Regions from separate parts of the Streptomyces sp. NPDC090106 genome, predicted to be linked through region 2. Evidence: riboswitches for the same ligand, from Rfam matches in the RefSeq annotation. Region 2 holds a riboswitch; the other holds the start of a gene.
What was found. A riboswitch is a leader RNA that binds a small molecule or an ion and turns the genes downstream of it on or off. The one in region 2 is predicted to bind glycine.
Positions count from the first base shown of each region.

Region 1: linked by a shared signal. The riboswitch ahead of gcvT (glycine cleavage system aminomethyltransferase GcvT) and the one ahead of gcvP (aminomethyl-transferring glycine dehydrogenase) in region 2 are both predicted to bind glycine.

Region 1 covers NZ_JBIVDS010000002.1:709,789-717,541, reverse strand. Annotated here, with positions in the region: gene ACIPSE_RS08765 (ABC transporter substrate-binding protein) at 1-1,394, opposite strand, end outside; gene ACIPSE_RS08760 (ABC transporter permease) at 1,464-2,474, opposite strand; gene ACIPSE_RS08755 (enhanced serine sensitivity protein SseB C-terminal domain-containing protein) at 2,821-3,618, opposite strand; gene ACIPSE_RS08750 (enhanced serine sensitivity protein SseB) at 3,821-4,615, opposite strand; gene ACIPSE_RS08745 (AAA family ATPase) at 4,683-5,351, opposite strand; glycine riboswitch at 5,542-5,637, shown strand; gene gcvT (glycine cleavage system aminomethyltransferase GcvT) at 5,783-6,901, shown strand; gene gcvH (glycine cleavage system protein GcvH) at 7,000-7,377, shown strand; gene glyA (serine hydroxymethyltransferase) at 7,393-7,753, shown strand, end outside.
Region 2 covers NZ_JBIVDS010000020.1:126,748-134,500, forward strand. Annotated here, with positions in the region: gene gcvP (aminomethyl-transferring glycine dehydrogenase) at 1-2,473, opposite strand, end outside; glycine riboswitch at 2,651-2,746, opposite strand; gene ACIPSE_RS42915 (PRC-barrel domain-containing protein) at 2,873-3,244, shown strand; gene ACIPSE_RS42920 (DNA polymerase IV) at 3,315-4,697, opposite strand; gene ACIPSE_RS42925 (MerR family transcriptional regulator) at 4,768-5,430, opposite strand; gene ACIPSE_RS42930 (bifunctional nuclease family protein) at 5,661-6,134, opposite strand; gene ACIPSE_RS42935 (MerR family transcriptional regulator) at 6,212-6,949, opposite strand; gene ACIPSE_RS42940 (FHA domain-containing protein) at 6,968-7,753, opposite strand, start outside.

The DNA of each region.
Region 1 (7,753 bases), on a different contig from region 2:
CCGTCGTACTGGTCGATGCTGACGTCGATGCCGATCTTCTTCAGCGACGCCTGCAGGGACTCGGCGGTGGCCACCTCGACCGGCTTGTTGTTACGGACGGCGATGGTGGTCTTGAAGCCGTTCGGCTGACCGCAGGCCTTCAGCTCTTCCTTGGCCTTGGCGACGTTGCCGTTCTTGTTGGCGCCGGCGAGCTCGTACGGGTCGTACGACTGGCCCTCGGAACCGGGGACGGTCGGGGGCAGCATGTTGGTGCCGATGTCACCACCGGCGACCGGGCCACCGCGCGCGGTCTGCAGCGAGACGTGGTCGGCACCGTAGATCACGGCCTTGCGGCAGTGCTCGTTGTCGAACGGCTTCACGCTCTGCGGGAAGACGGCGTAGCGGATGTAGCCGGAGACCGGGTTGTCCAGGTTGGCCTTGTGCTCCTGAAGGGCGGTGGTGCGGCCCTGCGGGGACAGACCGGTCTGGTTGATGTCCAGGTCGTAGTCACCGGCGATCAGACGGGCGTCCAGGTCGTTGGCGTTCGAGAAGAACTTGACCGAGATCTTGTCCGGGTAGGCCTTGCGGATCGGGTCCGAGGCCTGGCTCCACTTGTCGTTGCGGACGAGGACGAGGTCCTTGCCCGGGCTGTACGACTCGAACTTGTACGGGCCGGAGGAGAACGGCTTCAGGCCGTACTTGGACTTGGTGTCCTTGTCCTGGCGGACCGGGGACGCCGAGACCAGGGCGAGGATCTCCTCGAAGTCGGCGTTGGCCTCGGGCAGGTGGAAGACGATGGTCTTGTCGTCCGGGGTGTCTATCGCCTTGAGGCCGAGCTTGTCGGCGGAGGTGTCCTTGTAGGGGCCCTTGTACTCGCCCTTGGGGTCGAGGACGTCCTTCAGGTACACCGGGCCGCCGGACAGCACGTCCTGCGCCCAGACGCGCTCGATGCCGTACTTGACGTCCTTGGACGTGATCGCCTGGCCGTCCTCCCACGTGATGCCGTCACGCAGGGTGTACGTGTAGGTCTTGCCGTCGTCGGTGACCTTGGCGAGACCGGTGGCGAGGTCCGGGGCGAGCGCGGCGCCCTTGGCACCCGGCTCGGTGGCGCTCGTGACGAGCTGACGGCTGTAGTAGCGCGCGAAGTTCCACATGAAGCCGTAGTAGCCACGCGTGGTGTCCCACGAGTCGGCGTCCTGGGCACCGGCGAACTTCAGCTCGCCGCCCTTCTTGGCCAGCGAGGCCTGGGCGACCTTGTTGTTCGCGGCGTTGTAGCCGGCCGCGCCCGTCGTCGAGCCGCCGTTGCCGTCGTCGCTGTCACCGCCGCCGCACGCCGCCGTGGTCAGCAGCGCGGCGACCGCGGCGACAGCGGCAAATGCCTGCTTCCGCCGCCCTGTGGTGCGTTGGGTAGTCACGATCTCGGATCCTCCGGATTTGATGAGAGACCCCGTGTAGATGCCACGGGACGCTTGGGGTACGGCAGTTCAGCGGGAGCCCTTCGGGTCCAGCGCGTCACGCACGCCGTCGCCGAAGAGGTTGAAGGCAAGAACGGTGATGAAGATCGCCACACCCGGAACCACCATGTACGTGGGGTCCGACTTGTAGTAGTCGATCGCGTTCGAGAGCATCTGCCCCCAGGAGGCCGTGGGGGGCTTGACGCCCACGCCCAGGAAGCTGAGCGCCGCCTCGGTGAGGATGTTGGTGGGGATCATCATCGTCGTGTAGACGATGATCGGCGCGACCAGGTTGGGCAGCAGCTCCTTGAACAGGATGTAGAACCGCCCGGCGCCCAGCGAGCGGGCCGCCTCGACGTACTCGCGCTCACGCAGCGAGAGCGTCTGGCCGCGCACCACGCGTCCGATGTAGGGCCAGCCGAAGAACCCGATGACCAGGATCATCACGAACAGGCGCACGCCCGTGCCGGTCAGGCCCAGCATCTCGTTCGGCATGACGGAGACCAGCGCGATGATGAACAGCAGCTGCGGGAAGGCCAGGAGGCCGTCCATGACCCGGCTGATGGCGGAGTCGACCCAGCCACCGAAGAAGCCGGCCAGGATGCCGAGGACCGTGCCGAGGATGACGGCGACGATCGCGGACAGGAAGCCGACGAGCAGGGAGATCCGGGCGCCGTAGACGATGCGGGCGAAGATGTCGCGGCCGTTGACCGGTTCGACGCCCAGCCAGTGGTCGCCGCTGATGCCGCCGAAGGCCCCCTTGGGGGTGCCGAACAGCGGGTCGATCAGGTCCTTGTCGTGGTACGTGGTCGGGTCCTGCCCGTACAGGCTGGTGATCACCGGCGCGAGCAGGGCGACCACGATGAGGAAGAGCACGACTATGCCGCCCGCGAGAGCGAGCTTGTCCCGCTTCAGGCGCTCCCAGGCGATCCGGCCCAGGGAACGCCCCTGGACGGCCTTGGCGCCGGCGCTGCTCGCCGCCGCTTCCTCGGCCGCGCTCGGGGCCGCTTCCGCGGTCGGCTCGTGCAATGGTGCCGTCATCTGGCAGGGACCCCTCTCAACCGGCGGTAGCCGGCCCGCACTTGCCGCTGTAGCGGCGTGATTCAGTCCGTCGTACTTAAAGGGGGGCTAAGTCCACCCCTGGAGCGGGAGTCTTCAACGCTTTGGCGATCTGTTGCCAGACTTGGCGATGAATGGATGCATAAACGTGATGAGGCTAGGAGGGTTCCGTTATCCGGACAGTGGGTAACGCCCCCCGGACGGGGGCAAGTTCGGACATCGGTGTCCCATCGGGACCTTCCGCCCCGATCTACGCGCGAAGAAACACTCCCGCAACACGAGTCGTCTTGCTCGGTGGAACGCCTCGTGCCATCCGCCCGGTCCCGGCCTAGTAGCCGCCGGGGGCGGGCGGGTAGCCGTACCCCGCCACGGGGGCCTGAGCCGGGGCCGCGTGGGCCTCACGGTCGTAGAACGGGCGGGCGCCGGCCCGCATCCACATCGCGATCGGGTCGTACTCGTCCGACATGGCGACGGTCGACACGGGCAGTCCGTCCGGGACCGCGCCGATCGACTGCTGCATCATCGCCCGCACCGAGTCGACGGCCGGCGGGCTGGTGTCGTAGACGTCGAGCCCGATGGCCAGGTACGGCGCCCCGAGGGCCGGCTGGACCCACGCGCGGCGCAGCGAGCGCACGGCGGGCGTGCGGTGGGCGTTCTGCGCGATCACGGCGTAGAACTGCGGGATCTCGATCGCGGGATCGGAGAGCCGCAGCGGACCGGCGGGCTGGCGCTCCAGACCGGTGGCGATCCGCCGCAGGTCCAGCCACGGGATGCCGACCCCGCCGCCGGGCGCGTGCGGGTTGAGCCAGAGCCCGAAGTGGTCCGGGTACAGGGTCCGGGCCACGTCGATGCCGTCGACGACCTCGTACGACCGGTTCCAGCCGCTGGCGCTCAGTTCCTGGGCGGAGGTCACGCAGGGCGCGTAACCGAGGCCCTCGACCTCCATGTTTCCGTACTGGGCGTCGGGGGAGCCGGACTGGCCGTGCCACAGCAGCATCCAGATCTGGCCGGAGGAAGGGGTCGCGAGGGCGCGGAGGAGTGCCTCGTAGGCGTCGTAGCGCCCCGGTGTCACTTGGCGCAGCATGTGCTCGACCTGGCCGGTCGCGGCGGTGCCGCTCGCGCTCACGTGTCCCTCCGGAGAAACGATGCGTGTGTCTGCCGACAGCTTAAGCCGTGACGGGGTGGGGCTTGCGGTTGTCGTCCGGGTGCGGGTCGGTGAGGGCTGGTCGCGCAGTTCCCCGCGCCCCTGGGTTCGGTGCCTCTTGCGGTGGGTCCCGGAGTGCGGGCCGTGGGGCTTGTCGCGCGGTTCCCCGCGCCCCTGAGAACCGCTACACGTCCCGCTGGTGGAAGGGGCGGACCCGTTCCCTCAGCCAGTGGGCCACCGGGTCGTCCGCCACGTCCATCAGGACCAGGTTGACCTGCCAGGGCACCGGGACCCGGCCCAGCGCGCGGCCCAGGGCGTCCATCGGCAGGGTACGCAAGTCGCCCTCCCACTGGGAGAGTTCGACGCCCACGAACATCACGGGGTCGGCGGTCTCGATGGCGGCGAGGCAGCGGCGGGCGGTGAGGACCACCCCGGTCGCCGCGAACTCGGCGGAGGCCGCGGCGAGGAAGTCCACCGGCTCCTCCTGCCAGTCGGGCTCGTAGAGCTTGACCCGGCCCCCGGTGGTGAAGCCGTCGAGCGGGGAGCGGCCCTGGCGGCACAGCTCGGCGACGGCGGGCGGCGGCAGGGGGATGCCGACCACGCCGTCCGGGTTGAGGGCGATGCCGACCTGCGGGGGCAGACCGCGGGCGAACTCCACGGCGGGCGCGATGGTGAACGCCATGTGGGAGCCGGTGACCTGGCGGAACTGCTCCTCGGAGCTGAAGACCGGGACGAACGCCTGGCCGCCGATGTCCACGGTCGGCAGGTCGAGGGGGCCGCTGCCCGGGCCGCCGCCGTTGGGCAGCGGGACCCAGACGAAACTGCGCCCGAGGGCTTCCAGGATGCGCCCGCCCGCGGAGGGGACGCCCAGGGAGGCGGAGAGCACCTCCTCCAGTTCGTTGCCTGGCCATCCCCCGCCGTGGGGGTGCGCCTGTTCCGGGAAGCCCTGCGCCGGGAAGTCCTGTGCCGGGAAGTCCATCTGTGTGACCGCCTGCCGAGTACCGCTGGTGTGGCTGAAAGGCTAACGGGTGCCGGGCCCCTCGCGGTCAGCCCGTGAAGCCGATCCGGCGCAGGGTGTCCGCCGCGGCCCGGTCCAGGAGGACCGTCGAGCCGATGCCCTGGGGCAGTTCGCCCCGCTCGACGGAGCCGATCAGCCGGGCCGCCGCCGAGCGGTGCCGCAGGAACGCGTAGCGCGAGACGCCCCGGCCCCGCTCGCGCTGACCGGCCAGGGCGGTGTCCGCGGTGACGTCGAGGAGCAGCAGATGCAGGGTGCCGCCACGGCGCCGGGCCTCGCGGGCCAGCCAGCCGCGCACCCAGGACTGGGTGCCGCAGTCGTGCACGACGACACCCTGGCCCGAGCGCAGCGCGCGGTGCAGGCCCCAGTAGTGGGCGAGCCGGACGAGCGGCCGGTAGACGGCGTAGGGCAGGAAGCGGGGCGCGCGGGCGTCCCAGCGGTCGCGGGTGTCCTGGGAGTCGATGCGCGGGGCCTCGACCGCCCGCTTCATCAGCGTGGACTTGCCGCTGCCGGGCAGGCCGGTGATCACGACCAGGTCCTTCGGCGCGAAGAGCAGGGCGTGCGGGCTGTGACCGGAGCGCTCGCGCAGGTCGCGGACGACCGGCTGCGACGCGCGGCGCTCCCGGGCCGCTGCGCTCGGCTGCGCGGGCAGGGCGACGGCCGTGGTGGTCGTCGCGTACGCCGTGGTCGTCCTGTTCATCGTGATCGTCCTCCCCTGGGGTGGGTCACGAGTTCCCCTCCCCGTCGAGTGTAAAGAGAAGGTAATCCGCTGGTCTCGCGTTTTCGTGATCGCTCTGCCACAGGCCCGTCACAAAGGACGGTCGAGGTCCGGTCTGCCGCCCGTCGCGGATGCGTGCAATGATGTCGGCGCCAACTGCATACCGGCCGTTCGAATCCGCGCGGGAGAGTCCTCGACCACTGGTCGGGGCGCCGAAGGAGCAAGTCCCTCCCTTGAATCTCTCAGGCCCCGTTACCGCGCGGGCGAGGCACATCTGAAAAGCGAGCCGCTCTCCGGTGGCTCCACCCAAGGTGCAAGCCATGTCCCCTCCGCGGTCATGGCGAACCTCTCAGGTTCCGATGACAGATGGGGAGGAACGACCTCGCCGTCATGCCTTGGGAGACCTACGTCCGATGAGCAGCACCTCACCCCGCCGTACCGCGCTCGATGCCCTGCATCGTTCGCTCGGCGCGACGATGACCGACTTCGCCGGCTGGGACATGCCCCTGCGCTACGGCTCCGAGCGCGACGAGCACACCGCCGTCCGCACCCGGGCCGGGCTCTTCGACCTCTCGCACATGGGCGAGATCACCGTGACCGGGCCGGACGCGGCGCGGCTGCTCGACTTCGCGCTCGTCGGGAACATCGGCTCCGTCGGGGTCGGCCGCGCCCGCTACACCATGATCTGCCGGGCCGACGGCGGCATCCTGGACGACCTGATCGTCTACCGCCTGGCGGAGACCGAGTACATGGTCGTCGCCAACGCCTCCAACGCCCAGGTCGTGCTGGACGCGCTCGTGGAGCGGGCGGACGGCTTCGACGCCGAGGTCCGTGACGACCGCGACGCGTACGCGCTGCTCGCCGTCCAGGGGCCCGAGTCCCCGGGCATCCTGAAGTCGCTGACCGACGCCGACCTCGACGGGCTGAAGTACTACGCGGGCCTGCCCGGCACGGTCGCCGGGGTGCCCGCCCTCATCGCCCGGACCGGCTACACCGGCGAGGACGGCTTCGAGCTGTTCGTGAAGCCCGCCGACGCGGTCGGGCTGTGGCAGGCGCTCACCGAGGCCGGCGCGGGCGTCGGCCTGGTCCCCTGCGGGCTGTCCTGCCGGGACACCCTGCGCCTGGAGGCGGGCATGCCGCTGTACGGCAACGAGCTGTCCACCGCCCTCACCCCCTTCGACGCCGGGCTCGGCCGGGTCGTGAAGTTCGAGAAGGACGGCGACTTCGTGGGCCGCGAGGCCCTGGAGAAGGCCGCCGCCCTCGCCCAGGCCGACCCGCCGCGCGTCCTCGTCGGCCTGGTCGCCGAGGGCCGCCGCGTCCCGCGCTCCGGGTACCAGGTCGTGGCGGGCGGCGAGGTGATCGGCGAGGTCACCTCCGGCGCGCCCTCGCCCACGCTGGGCAAGCCGATCGCGATGGCGTACGTCGACGCCGCGCACGCCGCTCCGGGCACCGCCGGGGTCGGCGTGGACATCCGGGGCACGCACGAGCCGTACGAGGTCGTGGCGCTGCCGTTCTACAAGCGCCAGAAGTAGCCGTCCTGGGTGATGCTGGGCACATAGGCGCTGCTCACGCACGCCTCCGGCGCTCCCCCCTTCATCAGCACTCCCCCGCGTACAGGAGAATTCAGGCCATGAGCAACCCCCAGCAGCTTCGTTACAGCAAGGAGCACGAGTGGCTGTCGGACGCCGCGGACGGCGTCTCGGCGGTCGGCATCACGGAGCACGCGGCCAACGCGCTCGGCGATGTCGTCTTCGTCCAGCTCCCCGAGGTCGGTGACACGGTCACCGCGGGCGAGACCTGTGGCGAGCTGGAGTCGACCAAGTCGGTCAGCGACCTGTACTCCCCGGTCTCCGGTGAGGTCACCGAGATCAACCAGGATGTCGTCGACGACCCGGCGCTGGTGAACTCCGCTCCCTTCGGGGGCGGCTGGCTGTTCAAGGTACGCGTCGCGGAGGAGCCGGCCGATCTCCTCTCCGCCGACGAGTACACCGCCTTTTCCGCCGGCTGAGGAGTCGTACATCTGATGTCCGTCCTGAACACGCCCCTGCACGAGCTCGACCCGGAGGTCGCCGCCGCGATCGACGCCGAGCTGCACCGTCAGCAGTCCACGCTGGAGATGATCGCGAGCGAGAACTTCGCGCCGCTCGCCGTCATGGAGGCGCAGGGCTCGGTCCTGACCAACAAGTACGCCGAGGGCTACCCGGGCCGCCGCTACTACGGCGGCTGCGAGCACGTCGACGTCACCGAGCAGATCGCGATCGACCGGATCAAGGAGCTGTTCGGCGCCGAGTACGCCAACGTCCAGCCCCACTCCGGTGCCTCCGCGAACCAGGCGGCGCTGTTCGCGCTGGCCAAGCCCGGCGACACGATCCTCGGCCTGGACC
Region 2 (7,753 bases):
TGGTCAGCGGACGCAGGTCGATGATGCACTCGTGGGCGACGAGCCCGCCGGGCCCGGTGTAGAGCACCGGGTAGTGCGGCTCCAGCCGCTTGGCGATGTAGTTGGCGCTCAGCACGGCCACCTGCGTGGCCCGCTTGAGCCCCTCGCCGCCCATCAGCCGGACGTAGGCCCAGGAGATGGGCAGGATCCCGGCGGATCCCCACGGCGCGGCAGAGATCGGCCCGACACCCGTCTCGGGACCGGCCGCGGGCTGCAGCGGATGGTTCGGCAGATACGGCGCGAGGTGCGCGCGCACCCCGACCGGCCCGACGCCCGGACCGCCGCCGCCGTGCGGGATGCAGAAGGTCTTGTGCAGGTTCAGGTGCGAGACGTCCCCGCCGAAGTGGCCGGGCTTGGCCAGCCCCACCAGCGCGTTCAGGTTGGCGCCGTCGACGTACACCTGACCGCCCGCGTCGTGCACCTGCGCGCAGATGTCGGCGACGTGCTCCTCGAACACACCGTGCGTCGACGGGTAGGTGATCATCAGCACCGACAGCTCGTCCCGGTACTGCTCGATCTTCGCCCGCAGGTCCTCGACGTCGATCTCGCCGTCCTCGGCGGTCTTCACGACGACGACCTTCATGCCCGCCATCACGGCGCTCGCGGCGTTGGTCCCGTGCGCGGACGACGGGATCAGACACACGGTCCGCTGCTCGTCCCCGTTGGCCCGGTGGTACCCGCGGACGGCGAGCAGACCGGCCAGCTCGCCCTGCGACCCGGCGTTGGGCTGGAGGGAGACGTTGTCGTACCCGGTGACCTCGGCGAGCCGCTCCTCCAGCTCGCGGATGAGCGTGAGGTAGCCCTGCGCCTGCTCGGCGGGGGCGAAGGGGTGCAGCTGCCCGAACTCGGGCCAGGTGACCGGCTCCATCTCGGTGGTCGCGTTGAGCTTCATCGTGCAGGAGCCCAGCGGGATCATGCCCCGGTCCAGCGCGTAGTCCCGGTCGGCGAGCCGGCGCAGGTAGCGCAGCATCGCGGTCTCGGAACGGTACTGGTGGAAGACGGGGTGGGTGAGGAACTCGTCCTCGCGCAGCAGTTCGCCGGACAGGACGTCCCCGGTCGCCGCGTCCAGCGCCTCGATGTCGCCCTCGACGCCGAACGCCGCCCACACGGAGGCCAGCTGCGCCCGCGTGGTCGTCTCGTCGCAGGCCATCGAGACCTGGTCGGCGTCGACGAGGTGCAGGTTGACGCCGTTCTCGCGCGCGGCGGCGACGACGGCCGCGGCCCGGCCGGGCACGCGCGCGGTCAGGGTGTCGAAGTAGGCGCCGTGCACGACCTCGACCCCGCCGGCGGTGAGCCCGGCGGCGAGGAGCGTGGCGTAGCGGTGCGTCCGCCGCGCGATGCCCTTGAGGCCCTCGGGCCCGTGGTAGACGGCGTACATGCCGGCCATGACGGCCAGCAGGACCTGCGCCGTGCAGATGTTGCTGGTGGCCTTCTCGCGCCGGATGTGCTGCTCACGCGTCTGGAGCGCCAGCCGGTACGCCTTGTTCCCGTCGGCGTCGACGGACACGCCGACGAGCCGCCCGGGCAGGCTCCGCGCGAACTTCTCGTGGACGGCCATGTAACCGGCGTGCGGCCCGCCGAAGCCCATCGGGACACCGAACCGCTGGGTCGTGCCGACGGCGATGTCCGCGCCGAGCTCGCCCGGCGACCGCAGCAGCGTCAACGCGAGGAGGTCGGCGGCGACGGTCACCAGCGCGCCGAGCCCGTGCGCCTGCTCGATGACGGCCTTGATGTCCCGTACGGCACCGGAGGCGCCGGGGTACTGGACCAGGACGCCGTTGATCTCGCGGGCGGCGATGTCGGCCGGGATGCCGTCGCTGAGGTCGGCGACGACGACCTCGACGCCGGTCGGCTCGGCGCGGGTCTCGATCACGGCGACGGTCTGCGGCAGCGTGTCCGCGTCGATGAGGAAGAGGCCCTTCTTGTTCTTCCCCATGCGCCGGGACAGGGCCATGGCCTCGGCGGCGGCCGTGCCCTCGTCGAGGAGGGAGGCACCGGAGGTGGGCAGCCCGGTGAGCTCGGCGACCACGGTCTGGAAGTTCAGCAGCGCTTCGAGGCGCCCCTGGGAGATCTCGGGCTGGTAGGGCGTGTACGCCGTGTACCAGGCGGGGTTCTCCATGACGTTCCGCAGGATCACGGGCGGGGTGAAGGTCCCGTAGTAGCCGAGCCCGATCATCGAGCCGAGCACCTGGTTCCGGTCGGCCAGCGACCGCAGCTCGGCGAGCACCTCGGCCTCGGTACGGGCACCGGGAAGCTCGAGGGCGTCGGCGCTCTTGATGACGTCCGGCACCGCGGCGGCGGTGAGCTCGTCGAGGGAGCCGTAGCCGACGTGCGCGAGCATCTTGGCCCGCGCCTCCGGGTCGGGCCCGATGTGGCGCTGTTCGAAGGGGATGCCGGTCTCGAGCTGGGAGAGCGGAATGCGATCGGCGGTCATAGTGCGGAGGCCTCCTGGTCTGACGCGACCTTCGAAGGGCACCACGGAGCTGGTACCCGAACGGCCTCCCCCTCTGTCATCTCGACCTGAGAGCTTCACCGGTCGCCCGAGGGTGACCGGCTTTCACCGTCGGTGAGGGCGGAGGTCAACGACACCCGCCCTGCTTTCCAGAGTGACCTCGTCCGTGCGGTACGTGAGCCTGAGAGATTCCGGGGAGGAGTTGCTCCTTCGGCGCCTCCGATGAAGTCTGGAGGACTCTCCCGCACAGGGTCGACAGCCGCTTGCCAGCCTACCAGCGAGCCTCACGCACAAGCCTTCGAGTGGCCGCCTTATCCAATTTGCTCTTTTGTAGTGCTGGGGGATGTGCAGCGAGTCGAGAGCCACTGGAGTGGAGGGACCGTGCAGACCGACATCGATCCACGCAACCTGATCGGCCGCAAGGCGTTCGACCGCGACGGCACCAAGATCGGCACGATCGACGAGATCTACCTCGACGACGCCACCGGCGTACCCGAGTGGGCCGCGATACGCACCGGGCTCTTCTCGCGGGACGCCTTCGTCCCCCTGGAGCCCAGCGAGCTGGTCGAGGGCACGCTCCACGTCCCCTTCGAGCGCGCCCTGATCAAGGACGCCCCCGACTTCGGCGTGGGCCGCCACCTCTCCCCCGACCAGGAGCTCCAGCTCTACCACCACTACGGCCTGGACACGACCGAGCCTCCGCCCTTCCCGGACCGGGACTTCGGCAGGCTGGCGGGCACGGACGAGCCGTAGCCCCGGACCGGGGCCGCCTCCGACTTCGAGGGCCCGCAGGGGACCACTCACCACACGCACCCGAACACCGTCACGGGTGATGCGGAGCAGAACCCGGATCCGGCCGAAGGCCGGACGCCCCGCACTCGACCGCCACGAGCGGCAACGGCTCGGCCACCCCCAACGCCACGTCATCGACCCGGAACGTCCGGACCCGCCCCACCTCCGACTCCGGCGTCTCGAACCGCACGGTCACCCGCCCCAGCCCGCTCCCCTGCACCCACCCGTGCCCGAACTCCTCGTGCCGCACGTCGTGCCCCGCGACCCACACCCGCTCGACGGCGACCTCACCCCCGTCCTCGACGACCTCCCCGGCGTCCTCCTCCCCCAGCTCCACCCCTTCCGCGGCCTGGGCGAAGAGATCCTCCTGCGTGTAGTCGGCGAGCCCCGACACTCCGACCCCCAGCAGCCGCACCCCACCCGTCGTGTCCACGGCCTCCAGCAGCCGCGCGGCGGCCTCCCGCACCACCGCCGGATCGTCCGTGGGCCCCCGCAGCGTCTCCGACCGCGTCAGCGTGGAGAAGTCGTACCGCCGCACCTTCAGCACGATGGTCCGCCCCGACAGCCCGGCCCCCCGAAGCCGCCGCACACAGCGGTCGGCCAGCCGCTGCACCTCCAGGCCGACCCGCGTCCGGTCATGGATGTCCACGTCGTACGTGTCCTCGACGGACACCGACTTGGTCTCCCGCTCGGCGACGACGGGCCGCTCGTCGTACGCCATGGCCATCGCGTACAGCCCGTGCCCGTGCGCCTTGCCCAGCAGCCGTACGAGCTCGTCCTCGCCCGCCTCCACGATCTCCTCGACGGTGTGGATCCCGGCCCGCCGAAGATGGTCGCCCGTGGCCGGCCCCACCCCGGGCAGGATCCGCACCGACATCGGCCCGAGCATGGCCCGCTCGGTTCCGGGGTCGATCAGCACCAGCCCGTCCGGCTTGGCCTGCTCGGACGCGATCTTCGCGAGCATCTTGGACGCGGCCAGCCCCACCGACCCCGTGAGCCCCGTGACGGCCCGTATGTCGCCGCGCAGCTTCTCCCCGGCCGCCCGCGCCGACGCCTCGTCGAATGCCGTCCCACCGGCCTCCAGATCGACGAACGCCTCGTCCAGACTCAACGGCTCCACGAGCGGCGACAGCTCCCGCAGGAGCCCCATCACCTGCTCGCTGATCGTGCGGTAGAGCCCGAAGCGCGGCACGAGGTAGGCGGCGTTGGGCGCCAGCCGCCGCGCCTGCGCCATGGGCATCGCCGAATGCACCCCGAAGACCCGCGCCTCGTACGACGCCGTGGCCACCACCCCGCGCGGCCCCAGCCCACCCACCACGACGGCCTTCCCGCGCAGGCTCGGCTTGGACGCCTGCTCCACCGAGGCGAAGAAGGCATCCATGTCGAGATGCAGGATCGTGGGTGCGGTTCTCACATCTCCGATGCTGCCCTACACCACTGACAACGCCCCGCCCGCAGCACCCCGGGGTCACCCCCGGAGCGGTTCAGACGGCCCGGTTGCGGCGCCGCGCCAGCTCGTCCGAGGGGTTGTGCCCGACGAGCGTCTCCCCGGTGTCGACGCGCTCCCCGTGCAACTGCGACAGCGCGCTCTCGACGTCCCGCCACACGACGCCCACGGCGATCCCGAAGATGCCCTGGCCGCCCTGGAGCAGCGCGTGCACCTCGTCGGGCGAGGTGCACTCGTAGACCGTGGCGCCGTCGCTCATCAGCGTCATCCGCTCCAGGTCCTGGAACCCGCGCTCGCGCAGATGCTGCACGGCGGTGCGGATGTTCTGGAGCGAGACCCCGGTGTCGAGGAACCGCTTGACGACCTTCAGGACGACGACGTCCCGGAAGCTGTACAGCCGCTGTGTGCCGGACCCCTGGGCGGAGCGCACACTCGGCTCGACGAGCCCGGTGCGCGCCCAGTAGTCGAGTTGCCGATAGGTGATGCCGGCCGCCGCGCAGGCCGTGGGCCCGCGGTAGCCGATCTCCTCGGTCGCCATGGACGCCGCCCCTCCGCCGCTGCTCGGCACGGCCGTCGGTCGCTGCGGAGCATGACCGGCCGGGCCGCCCTGCGACGGGCTGCCGTAAAGCGGGTACGGGCCACTCGCCCCGAGACTGCGTCCGGGGGCACCCCCAGCCGTACCGTCGCCGCTGCTGCTCACGCCGACCTCCGTCCTTGACCTGCCTTCTCGACGGTAGGCAGTCACCCGGGGTGCGTCAACGATCGCCACACTCGGCGAGCCGAGTGATAATCACCCTAGGAGTGGTTTGCCGTACCCATCCGCGGGGAAAGGCTAGCCGAATGCGCTCGGGGCGGGCCGCAGGACGCTCTCAATCGCCGCTGGCAAATGCCTGCATTTGGCGGCCTGAACCCCCTGTCGAGCCGGCCGGGTCACTGACTGCTGGTACCGAAGTCCTCGGGTGAGATCTGGTCGAGGAACTCGCGGAACTTCTCCACCTCGTCCTCCTGCTCGTCCGGGATCGCGATGCCCGCGTCGTCGAGCACACCGTCGCTGCCGTAGATCGGCGTCCCGGTGCGCAGGGCCAGCGCTATGGCGTCGGACGGACGGGCGCTGACCTCGACGCCGCTGGCGAAGACCAGCTCGGCGTAGAAGACGCCCTCCCGCAGATCGGTGATGCGCACCTCGGTCAGCTCCTGACCGACGGCCTCCAGCACGTCCTTGAACAGGTCGTGGGTCAGCGGTCGCGCGGGGGCCATGCCCTGCTGGGCGAAAGCGATCGCCGTCGCCTCCCCCGGCCCGATCCAGATGGGGAGGTAGCGGTCGCCTCCCACTTCACGCAGGAGCACGATCGGTTGGTTGGAGGGCATTTCGACCCGGACACCTACGACATCGAGCTCGTTCACACAGCAACCCTAGGCCGTGCCCGGGACGTTTGGGTAGTCGGGCCGGAAACGGGCGCCCGATCCGCGGTCCGCGAACGTCAGGGCAGCCGTACGCCCAGGGCGGTCTGCACCAGGGCCGCGTGCAGCCGTACCGTGAGCCCCGCCAGTTCCTTCGTACGGGCCTCGGCGTGCGCCCTGGTCTGCGGGTTGCGGTGGCGCTTGAGCGGGGCCACGACCTGGTCCACGAGGCCCGCCTCACGGTCCGCGGAGGCCTTCATCGCCCGCAGGTGCCGCGGCTCGATCCCGAACCGCCCCAGCTCGGTGACGAGCGCCGCCACGGTGACCACCTCGGCGTCGTACGCCCCGTCCGGGAGCGGCGCGATGAGCCCGTAGGACTCCCACTCCGCGAGCTCCCGTTCGTCGATCTCGGCGGCGGCCAGCAGCTCGGAGCGGCCGATCCGGGCCGCGGCGGGAGCCTCGAAGTACTCGGGCGGGCCCTCGCCGTCCCGCTGGCGTCCCACCAGGGGCAGGGGGACGGCCTCACCGCGGGCCATGGCGTCGAGATGCTCGCGGATGACCTTGAGCGGCAGGTAGTGGTCCCGCTGCATCCGCAGGACGTGGCTCAGGCGCTCGAGGTCCTGCGCGCCGAACTTGCGGTACCCCGACGGGGTCCGCCGCGGCTCGATGAGCCCCTCCGACTCCAGGAAGCGGATCTTGGAGATGGTGACTTCGGGAAATTCGTCGCGCAGCAGGTTCAGCACCGCGCCGATACTCATGAGTCCACTGTCCGCCGCGGCGGTACCGTGTCCGGCACCGCCGCTGGGTGTTTGAAGCATGGACCTTCCCTGACGGGGTCAGTAGCCCCGCTGGCTCGCGTAGAAGACCAGCCGGTACTTGCCGATCTGAACCTCGTCCCCGTTGTTCAGCGGCACCGAGTCGATGCGCTCGCGGTTCACGTACGTGCCGTTGAGGCTGCCGACGTCCGCGACGGTGAACGAGCCGTCCGGCTGGCGACGGAACTCCACATGCCGACGCGACACCGTCACGTCGTCGAGGAAGATGTCGCTCTGCGGATGACGCCCGGCCGTGGTCAGGTCGCCGTCCAGCAGGAAGCGGCTGCCCGAGTTCGGGCCGCGGCGCACGACCAGGAGAGCGGAGCCCAGCGGCAGCGCGTCGACGGCCGCCTGCGCCTCCGGGGAGAGCGTGGGCACCTGCGTCTGGCCGGTGACCTCGGCGTCGTACGCCTCGATCCCGGAGATCGAGATGGTCGAGGTCGTCTCCGAGGGCCGCTCGGCCGTGGCGCGCAGCGGAGCACCGCAGTTGGAGCAGAAGCGGCTGTTCTCCGCGTTGCGGTTACCGCACCTCGTACAGACCAGGGCCGACATGAACTCTCCACCCGTAGTTGAGGTTGACGGTTGCCCGAAACCTATGCCGCCGGACTGCGCAGGGTCAACAGACGGCGCGCCCTGACCACCGGAAACCTGGTCCCGGAACAACGGGCGCTGGCCCTCCGCGTCGGGCTGTGCGCGATGACGAGCGGTCGCGTTCGCGTTGTCGCTACCCTCTCGCGCGCTCTTGCCGAACAACTTCGAAAACAACTTCACGGGCGATTCCCCTTGACCGAAACAGACCCGCCCGTG